Regions from separate parts of the Pseudomonas sp. DWP3-1-2 genome, predicted to be linked through region 1. Evidence: predicted binding sites of a transcription regulator. Region 1 holds the regulator's gene; the other holds the start of a gene.
The links. Region 1 encodes sigma-54, which starts transcription at its own class of promoters, with help from an activator protein. Its sites were predicted from a motif close to ANTGGCATNNANNTTGCTNT; they were not measured.
Positions count from the first base shown of each region.

Region 2: the regulator sigma-54 is predicted to act here: its motif matches at 2,347-2,366, upstream of glnK (P-II family nitrogen regulator).

Region 1 covers NZ_JAFCTZ010000002.1:84,252-88,906, reverse strand. The annotation lists gene ACP7B0_RS06265 (KdsC family phosphatase) at 1-267, shown strand, start outside; gene lptC (LPS export ABC transporter periplasmic protein LptC) at 277-849, shown strand; gene lptA (lipopolysaccharide transport periplasmic protein LptA) at 836-1,378, shown strand; gene lptB (LPS export ABC transporter ATP-binding protein) at 1,379-2,104, shown strand; gene ACP7B0_RS06245 (RNA polymerase factor sigma-54) at 2,291-3,784, shown strand; gene hpf (ribosome hibernation-promoting factor, HPF/YfiA family) at 3,915-4,223, shown strand; gene ptsN (PTS IIA-like nitrogen regulatory protein PtsN) at 4,234-4,655, shown strand, end outside.
Region 2 covers NZ_JAFCTZ010000015.1:24,020-28,674, forward strand. The annotation lists gene ACP7B0_RS22095 (Lrp/AsnC family transcriptional regulator) at 69-527, opposite strand; gene ACP7B0_RS22100 (PLP-dependent cysteine synthase family protein) at 660-1,727, shown strand; gene ACP7B0_RS22105 (accessory factor UbiK family protein) at 1,890-2,153, opposite strand; gene glnK (P-II family nitrogen regulator) at 2,572-2,910, shown strand; gene ACP7B0_RS22115 (ammonium transporter) at 2,944-4,281, shown strand; gene ACP7B0_RS22120 (secondary thiamine-phosphate synthase enzyme YjbQ) at 4,439-4,655, shown strand, end outside.

The DNA of each region.
Region 1 (4,655 bases):
GACAAGCTGGTCGTTCTGGATGAATTGCTGGCCCGGCTCAATCTGAATTACGAACAAGTCGCCTATCTGGGGGATGATCTGCCAGACTTACCCGTCATTCGCCGTGTCGGACTGGGCATGGCGGTCGCCAATGCCGCAGACTTTGTACGACAGCATGCCCACGGCGTTACCAGGGTACGGGGCGGCGAAGGCGCAGCTCGCGAGTTCTGTGAACTGATTCTCAGCGCGCAGGGCAACCTTGAAGCCGCCCACGCCGCCTACCTATAGAAGCCATTTATGTTCAGTAAAAAAATTCGATCATTTCTGATCTTCGGCGTATTGGCGGCCCTGCTGGCCGCTGCCGGGTATTGGAATATCAGCCCTGAAAGCTTCATGGACCAGCCTGCGGCCTCCGTGGACGAAAGCGCTATCGACTTTTACGCCATCAACGCCCACAGCGTTCAGTACTTGCCCGACGGCAAGCTTCAATACGAGATGACGGCCGACAAGGTCGAGCATCTCAAGGCTACCGACGTCACGCTGCTGACCACGCCGGACCTGCAAATGTATCGTGGCACCCTTTATCCGTGGCACGTCCAGAGCAAGACAGGCGAGGTTTCCCCTGGCGGAGACCACGTCGAACTGATCGACTCGGTTCGCATAGCCCGAACCGATGATAAAAACCGCACGACCATCATCACCAGTAGTCGGATGACGGTATTCCCACAGAAGCAATATGCGCAGACCGAGCAAGCCGTTAGAATCGACGGGGCAGGCGGTGTGACGACGGCCAAAGGGATGAAAGCGTATTTGAACGACGGCAGGATGGACCTGCTGTCCAACGTAAGAGGACAGTATGAGGCTCGTTAAAACCCTTCCTTTCTTGCTCGGCCTGGGCGCAGCACTGGGAAGCGCGAGCGCCTGGTCCCTGCCGACTGACCGCGATCAGCCGATCCACATCCAGTCTGATGATGCACAGCTTGATGATAAACAAGGCATAGCCACCTACAAAGGCAACGTCATCATCACGCAAGGCTCGATGAAGATCACCGGTAACACCGTGACCATCACCCGTAATGCTCAGGGCGAAGTCGACGTGTTCACGTCCGTCGGCAACCTGGCTTATTACGAGCAAAAGCCATCGGTGGACAAGCCTATTGTTCAGGCTTACGCGGTCACCATCCAATACTATGCATCGCAGGATCGCATCGTGTTGATCGACAAGGCCAAGGTCATCAATGACGGCAACACGTCCGAAGGCGAGAAGATTGTCTACGACACCGTGAAGCAGATCGTCAGCGCTGGCCGCGCCAATGGCAACAAGGTCACGACACCGCGCCCGCGCATCGACATGGTTATCCAGCCGAAAAAGAAAACCGACCAGCAGAAGGCCCAGTAAATGGCGACGCTGAAAGCCCAGCATTTGGCTAAAAGCTACAAGGGCCGTCAGGTCGTGCGTGATGTGAGCCTGTCTATCGACAGCGGCCAGATCGTTGGCCTGCTCGGGCCCAACGGTGCCGGCAAGACCACCTGCTTTTACATGATCGTCGGGCTGGTGCAGGCCGATCAGGGTCGCGTACTGATCGACGACCTGGACGTGAGCCACCAACCCATGCACGGTCGCGCACGCGCGGGCATCGGCTACCTGCCTCAGGAAGCCTCGATTTTCCGCAAGCTGTCCGTCTCGGACAACATCATGGCCATCCTTGAGACCCGCAAGGAACTGGACAGCGCGGCGCGGCGCAAGGAACTGGAAAGCCTGCTGCAGGAATTCCACATCACCCATATTCGCGACAACCTGGGGATGAGCCTGTCCGGTGGCGAACGTCGCCGGGTTGAAATTGCACGCGCCCTGGCTACTTCACCGAAATTCATTCTGCTCGACGAACCTTTCGCCGGCGTGGACCCGATTTCAGTCGGCGACATCAAGCAGATCATCCATCACTTGAAAGCCAAGGGTATCGGCGTTTTGATCACCGATCACAACGTTCGGGATACTCTGGACATCTGCGAAACCGCTTACATCGTCAACGATGGGCAACTGATCGCCGAAGGCGACTCGGAAACCATTCTGGCAAATCAACTGGTGAAAGAGGTCTACCTCGGTCACGAGTTCCGCCTGTAATTACTGTGGTGCCTCGCCCCTCCAAGCGAGCAATGCCTGGATGTTTTCGATGATGATGCATTAATTGCCATCACACTCTAGGCAAACACTTTGGTTTCAGGCATATAATTTGCTTATGCAGGCGCTCCGGCGCCCCGGTAGTGGATGGCGCGTGTGCGCCGGCGAATAAGGTGTTAAGCCCCAGCCATGAAACCATCGCTAGTCTTGAGAATGGGCCAGCAGCTGACGATGACGCCGCAGCTGCAACAGGCCATCCGCTTACTCCAGCTTTCGACTCTGGATCTCCAACAAGAGATTCAAGAGGCGCTGGAGTCCAACCCTATGCTGGAACGCCAGGAAGAAGGAGAAGACTTCGACAACGCTGACCCCCTGGCCGACAGCGTCGAGCAAAAGCCCAATCCCGACGTTCAGGAGCCGACTTATCAGGAACCCGCCCCTACGGTAGACAACCTGGAAGAAGGCGACTGGAACGAGCGCATTCCCAATGAATTGCCAGTGGACACTGCCTGGGAAGACGTCTACCAGACCAGCGCCAGCAGCCTGCCCAGCAATGACGATGACGAATGGGACTTTACGACTCGCACGTCCGTGGGTGAAAGCCTGCAGAGCCATTTGCTCTGGCAGCTGAATCTGGCGCCCATGTCCGATACCGATCGTCTGATTGCCGTGACGCTGATCGACTGCATCAACAATCAGGGTTATCTGGACGAAACCCTCGAAGAGATTCTCGACGCCTTTGATCCCGAGCTGGATATCGAACTGGACGAGATCGAGGCCGTTCTGCACCGCATCCAGCAATTCGAACCTGCGGGCATCGGGGCGCGCAACCTCAGCGAATGCCTGTTGCTGCAATTGCGCCAACTGCCCGCCAAAACCCGCTGGCTGGCTGAAGCTCAGCGCCTGGTCAGCGACTTTATCGACCTGCTCGGCAGTCGCGACTACAGCCAGCTGATGCGCCGCATGAAGCTCAAGGAAGATGAGCTGCGTCAGGTCATCGAGCTGGTTCAGAGCCTCAATCCACGGCCGGGCTCGCAAATCGAATCCACCGAAGCCGAATATGTTGTGCCTGACGTTATCGTGCGCAAGGACAACGAGCGCTGGCTGGTGGAGCTTAATCAGGAATCGGTGCCTCGCCTGCGGGTGAACCCTCAATACGCCGGGTTCGTGCGCCGCGCCGACACCAGTGCCGACAACACCTTCATGCGCAATCAGTTGCAGGAAGCCCGCTGGTTCATCAAGAGCCTGCAGAGCCGCAACGAAACGCTGATGAAAGTCGCCACCCAGATCGTCGAGCATCAACGCGGCTTTCTGGAATATGGCGACGAGGCCATGAAACCGCTCGTCCTGCATGACATTGCTGAGGCGGTCGGCATGCACGAATCGACGATTTCCCGCGTGACTACGCAAAAATTCATGCATACGCCGCGCGGCATATACGAATTGAAATATTTCTTTTCGAGCCACGTCAGCACGTCGGAGGGCGGTGAATGTTCGTCCACGGCGATTCGGGCGATCATCAAAAAACTGGTTGCCGCTGAAAATCAGAAAAAGCCGTTGAGTGACAGCAAGATCGCTGGTTTACTGGAGGCACAAGGCATTCAGGTAGCTCGTCGCACAGTTGCTAAATACCGCGAATCACTGGGCATTGCGCCATCCAGCGAACGCAAGCGACTGATGTGATCCGGCCGGGTAAAGACAGGGTGCGCACAACCCGCAGTCGTTTTTACCCGAGCCAGAGCTGCAAGCCAAAGCGTTCCAGTGGTAGGCAAAAGCCTGCCTCTTTATGCACTGGCAATAAGGAGAAAGCGGTATGCAAGTCAACATCAGTGGACATCAACTGGATGTGACCGACGCCCTACGCGACTACATCACCGAAAAACTCGGACGACTGGAGCGCCACTTCGACAAGATAACCAATGTGCAGGTCATCATGGAGGTCGAGAAACTGAAACAGAAAATCGAAGCCACCCTGCACATCCCTGGTGCGAAAGTGGTCGCCAATGCGGAACATGACGACATGTACGCGGCGATCGACCTTCTGACCGACAAGCTCGACAGACAATTGCTCAAGCATAAGGAAAAGCAGATCGGCCACCTTCAAGGTGCGACGGCTCGCTGATACCCCCCACATGATCCGACTTGAAAACATCCTGACCCCCGGCCGTTCACTTGTGAACGTGTCGGGTGGCAGTAAAAAACGTGTACTCGAATCCATTGGCAATCTGATCGGCAAAGAAGTGCCTGATCTGGATTCGCAAACCGTGTTCGAGAGCCTCGTCGCCCGGGAAAAACTCGGGTCAACCGGCTTTGGAAACGGGATTGCGATCCCCCACTGCCGTCTTGCCGGGTGCTCGGCGCCCATCAGCGCCGTGTTGCGCCTTGATGCTCCTGTAGAATTCGACGCTATCGATGGCGCGCCAGTGGACCTGCTATTTGTCCTGCTGGTCCCTGAAGCCGCCACCGATGAGCACCTTGAGCTGCTGCGCCAGATAGCCAGCATGCTTGACCGCACCGATGTGCGTGAACGCCTGCGCAGCGCCCAAAGCAGTGA
Region 2 (4,655 bases), on a different contig from region 1:
TTGAGAATGCGGTTTGCGCATCCTGCGACATTGCGAAGCGTCATGACGGATTCATTGAATACAGAGTGTTAACGCGGCAATGGCAAGGCGGTGGTGTATTTGATCTGCTCCATGGCGAAGCTGGAGGTGATGGTCGACAGGCCTTCGGTGCTGCTGATCAGCTTTTTGTAGAAGCGGTCGTAGGCGGCCATGTCGTGGACCACCAGCCGCAACATGTAGTCCCATTCCCCGGCCATCCGGTAGAACTCCATCACCTCCTCGAACTGCGTGACTGTCTGGGCGAATTGCTCCAGCCACTGGCTGTCATGGCGCTGGGTCTTGAGTTGCACGAACACTGATAAGCCCAGACCGAGCTTTTCGGCGTCCAGCAACAGGACTTTGGATTTGATGACACCTGTTTCTTCGAGCTTTTTAACGCGCTTCCAACACGGGGTGGTCGACAGGTTTACCGCTTCGGCCAGGTCCTTGAGGGGCATGGACGCATCGCGCTGGAGCAGGCTGAGAATATGCCGGTCAAAACTGTCCATTCTTCGTTACCGATATTTTGGAGAATTATTTTCTACAGCTTAGCCATCTTGCGAGAACGAAGGAAAACTCTTTTCTGCCAGGCTTCGTAAAATTTGCTCATCTCCCCGGCATTGAGCAAAGGCATAAACGTGATGAGCGACTGGATTCGTACGGCCATGAGAAAAATCTCCTGCGATCAACAGCGCTCGGCCGACACGCACATGCTCAAGCTGGAAGTGCCCGCGCTCCGAGACGTGGATATTTACATCAAGGACGAGAGCACGCACCCCAGCGGCAGCTTGAAACACCGGCTGGCACGCTCGTTGTTCCTGCACGCCATTTGCAGCGGCAAGATCCGTGAGGGCACCCATGTGGTCGAGGCTTCATCAGGCAGCACGGCGGTTTCTGAAGCCTATTTTGCCAAGCTGCTGGGCCTGCGCTTTACCGCCGTCATGCCCCGCCATACCGCGAGCAGGAAAATCCAGCAGGTGGAATTGCTGGGTGGCCGCTGTCATTTCGTCGAGCGCGCCTGCGAGGTGTATGCCGAGGCCGAGCGGCTGGCCGCCGAAGGTGACGGCCATTACATGGACCAGTTCACCTACGCCGAGCGCGCCACCGACTGGCGGGGCAATAACAATATTGCCGACAGCATCTTCGAGCAGTTAAAAGGCGAGGAACATCCGGTGCCAGCGGCCATCGTGATGAGCGCGGGCACTGGCGGCACGACGGCGACGATTGGTCGCTTTATTCGTTACAAGGGGCATGACACCCGACTGATCGTGGTGGACCCGGAGAACTCGGTCTTCTATGAGAGCTTTCGCACCGGGGATATCAGCCTGACCAGCCCGCACGGCAGCCGCATCGAAGGCATCGGGCGCCCTCGGGTCGAGGCTTCGTTTCTGCCGGATGTGATCGACGATATGGTGCAGGTGCCTGACGCGGCGAGCATTGCGACGCTGGGCTGGCTGGAGCGACTGCTCGGCAAGAAACCCGGCGGCTCGACGGGCACCAATGTGTGGGGCGCACTGACGGTGGCGTTGCAGATGCAGGAGCGAGGCGTGAAAGGGTCTGTGGTGACGCTGATGTGCGACAGCGGCGAACGTTATCTGGATACCTACTACGACCCGCAATGGGTCACGCGCACCGTGGGTGACCTGACGCCTTATACGCGCAAGCTGGAGCAGTTGTTGGTGCCTGCCAGACAGGTCAACAGTCGGTAAGCGCACTGTTTCGATACAGGGCAATACCGATCCGTGGGAGCGAGGCTTGCCCGCGAAGAACGATAACGCGGTGAATCTGGTGCACCGAGGCGCCTGGTTCGCGGGCAAGTCGGACGCCGCCCGCTCGCTCCAACAAATCGGTTTAACTCAGACGGTCATGTGTCATGCGTCGTTCTTTGACGCGGCGCTCGCTTCCATCTCCGCAACCTTGGCTTCCAGCGCTTCCAGGCGTGCCCGGGTGCGTGCGAGCACAGCCATCTGGCTGTCGAATTCCTCACGGCTGACCAGGTCCAGTTTGCTGAAGCCACTTTGCAGCAGGGCTTTGAACTGGGTTTCGAATTCACTGCGCGGTACGGGCGTCTCTCCATTGAACAAGCGCGAGGCGTGGCCGCTCAGGGCATCGAGGAAAGCTTTGGGCGCGAGCATGGTCAGACTCCAGAATCAGATAAGCGGCAGTGTAGCACGCAGCGTCTATAGTCAATCCAGACCCGCGCCGATGCACGGTTATCGCGCATCGCAGCGTGCACGCGCGCACCGTAGTTGTGCATTGAGTGGGTCTGAACGCGGCCGGCGGGGGGCGATAAAGCGTCAACGGCCTGTATTCAATGGAAATTCACGAGATGGCAAGCTTTCTGCTTAGACGCTTATGACCCATGCACTGAGGCAGTCGCTGTGACGAAGGCAGTGCGGCAGGCGGAGCGGGGATGTGTTTCGTCAGAAGCGGTTTCTGGGGTTGGTCGGGCCTCCATCAGGCGACCGACGCGTTACAAAGCCAGGCACTGCGCTTAGACTTGAGTCGGGTTTGTTTTCCTGGGGCAAGTCCACCAATTCGGGAGAAAGTTTCATGAAGCTAGTCACTGCAATCATTAAGCCGTTCAAGCTGGACGACGTGCGCGAGTCGCTGTCTGAAATCGGCGTGCAGGGCATCACCGTTACTGAAGTCAAAGGCTTCGGTCGTCAGAAAGGCCACACCGAGCTGTATCGCGGTGCGGAATACGTAGTCGACTTCCTTCCCAAGGTGAAGATCGATGTTGCCATTGATGACAAGGATCTGGATCGGGTTATCGAGGCGATAACCAAAGCAGCCAACACCGGCAAGATTGGTGACGGCAAGATCTTCGTGGTCAATCTGGAACAGGCTATTCGCATCCGTACGGGCGAAACCGATACCGACGCAATCTAAGCCGCCAACCCCAACGCCCCAGGAGAAAACAATATGACTCTGCGTCAATTCGCAGGGCTAGGAGCCCTGTTGTCCCTCGTAACCCCTGGCCTTGCCATGGCGGCGGACGAAGTGGCAGCTCCAGTCCTCAACTCAGGCGACACCGCCTGGATGCTGACTTCGACAGCTTTGGTGCTGTTCATGACAATTCCCGGCCTCGCCTTGTTCTACGGCGGTATGGTTCGGTCGAAAAACATTCTTTCCGTGATGATGCAGTGCTTCGCTATCACTGGTTTGATCAGCATCCTGTGGGTCATTTATGGCTACAGCATTGCGTTCGATACCACGGGTATGGAAGCAGGCGTCGTCAACTTCAACTCCTTCTTCGGCGGCATGGGCAAAGCGTTCCTGGCGGGCATTACCCCGGCCAGCATCACCGGCCCGGCTGCGCTGTTCCCTGAAGCGGTGTTCGTCACCTTCCAGATGACCTTCGCTATCATTACGCCAGCCCTGATCGTCGGTGCTTTCGCAGAACGCATGAAGTTCTCCGCGATGCTGATCTTCATGGGCATCTGGTTCACCCTGGTCTACGCGCCCATCGCGCACATGGTCTGGGGCGGCGTTGGCGGCCTGTTGTGGGACTGGGGCGTTCTGGATTTCGCAGGCGGCACTGTTGTTCACATCAACGCCGGTGTAGCGGGTCTGGTTGCCTGCCTGGTGCTGGGCAAGCGTAAAGGCTTCCCGACCACGCCGATGGCTCCGCACAACCTGGGTTACACCCTGGTCGGCGCGGCCATGCTCTGGGTCGGCTGGTTCGGCTTCAACGCCGGTTCCGCTGCTGCGGCAAACGGCACGGCCGGTATGGCGATGCTGGTTACCCAGATCGCGACCGCCGCCGCTGCACTGGGCTGGATGTTCGCCGAATGGCTGACCCACGGTAAACCAAGTGCCCTGGGCATCGCGTCGGGTGTGGTTGCCGGTCTGGTTGCCGTTACACCTGCCGCCGGTACTGTTGGCCCGATGGGCGCTTTGATCATCGGTCTGGCAGCAGGCGTGATCTGCTTCTTCTGCGCCACCAGCCTCAAGCGCAAGCTGGGCTACGACGACTCCCTGGATGCCTTCGGCGTTCACGGTATCGGCGGCATCGTCGGCGCGATCCTCACCGGTGTATTTGCAGCCCCTGCTCTGGGCGGCTTCGGCACCGTGACGGATATCGCCGCACAGGTCTGGATTCAATTCAAAGGCGTGGCCTTCACGGTTGTGTACACCGCCATCGTGACCTTCATCATCCTCAAGGTGCTGGACGCGGTCATGGGCCTGCGTATCACCGAAGAAGAAGAAGCGGTCGGCCTCGACCTTGCGCAACACAACGAGCGTGGCTACAACTTGTAAGCCTGCGCAAAAAAAATGCCCGGTTTACCGGGCATTTTTTTGTCTGGGGTTTGTCGATAGTGGGCATCGTCGATGGCTTACAGAGAGGGCAGCCCATTGCGCGCTTTGCTTTTTCTACCAGCGCGTTAGAATGCGCGCCGAACGTGCGGAGAACTGTATGTGGCAACAGACCAGGATCACCTTGCGGGCCAGGCCTCGCGGGTTCCATCTGGTGACCGACGAAATACTGGCAGGCTTGCCCCAGTTGCGCAGTTGTCGAGTCGGACTGTTGCATTTGTGGCTGCAGCATACCTCGGCTTCGTTGACCATCAACGAGAATGCCGACCCGGCCGTGCGTCGTGACTTCGAACGTTTTTTCAACCGTCTGGCCCCTC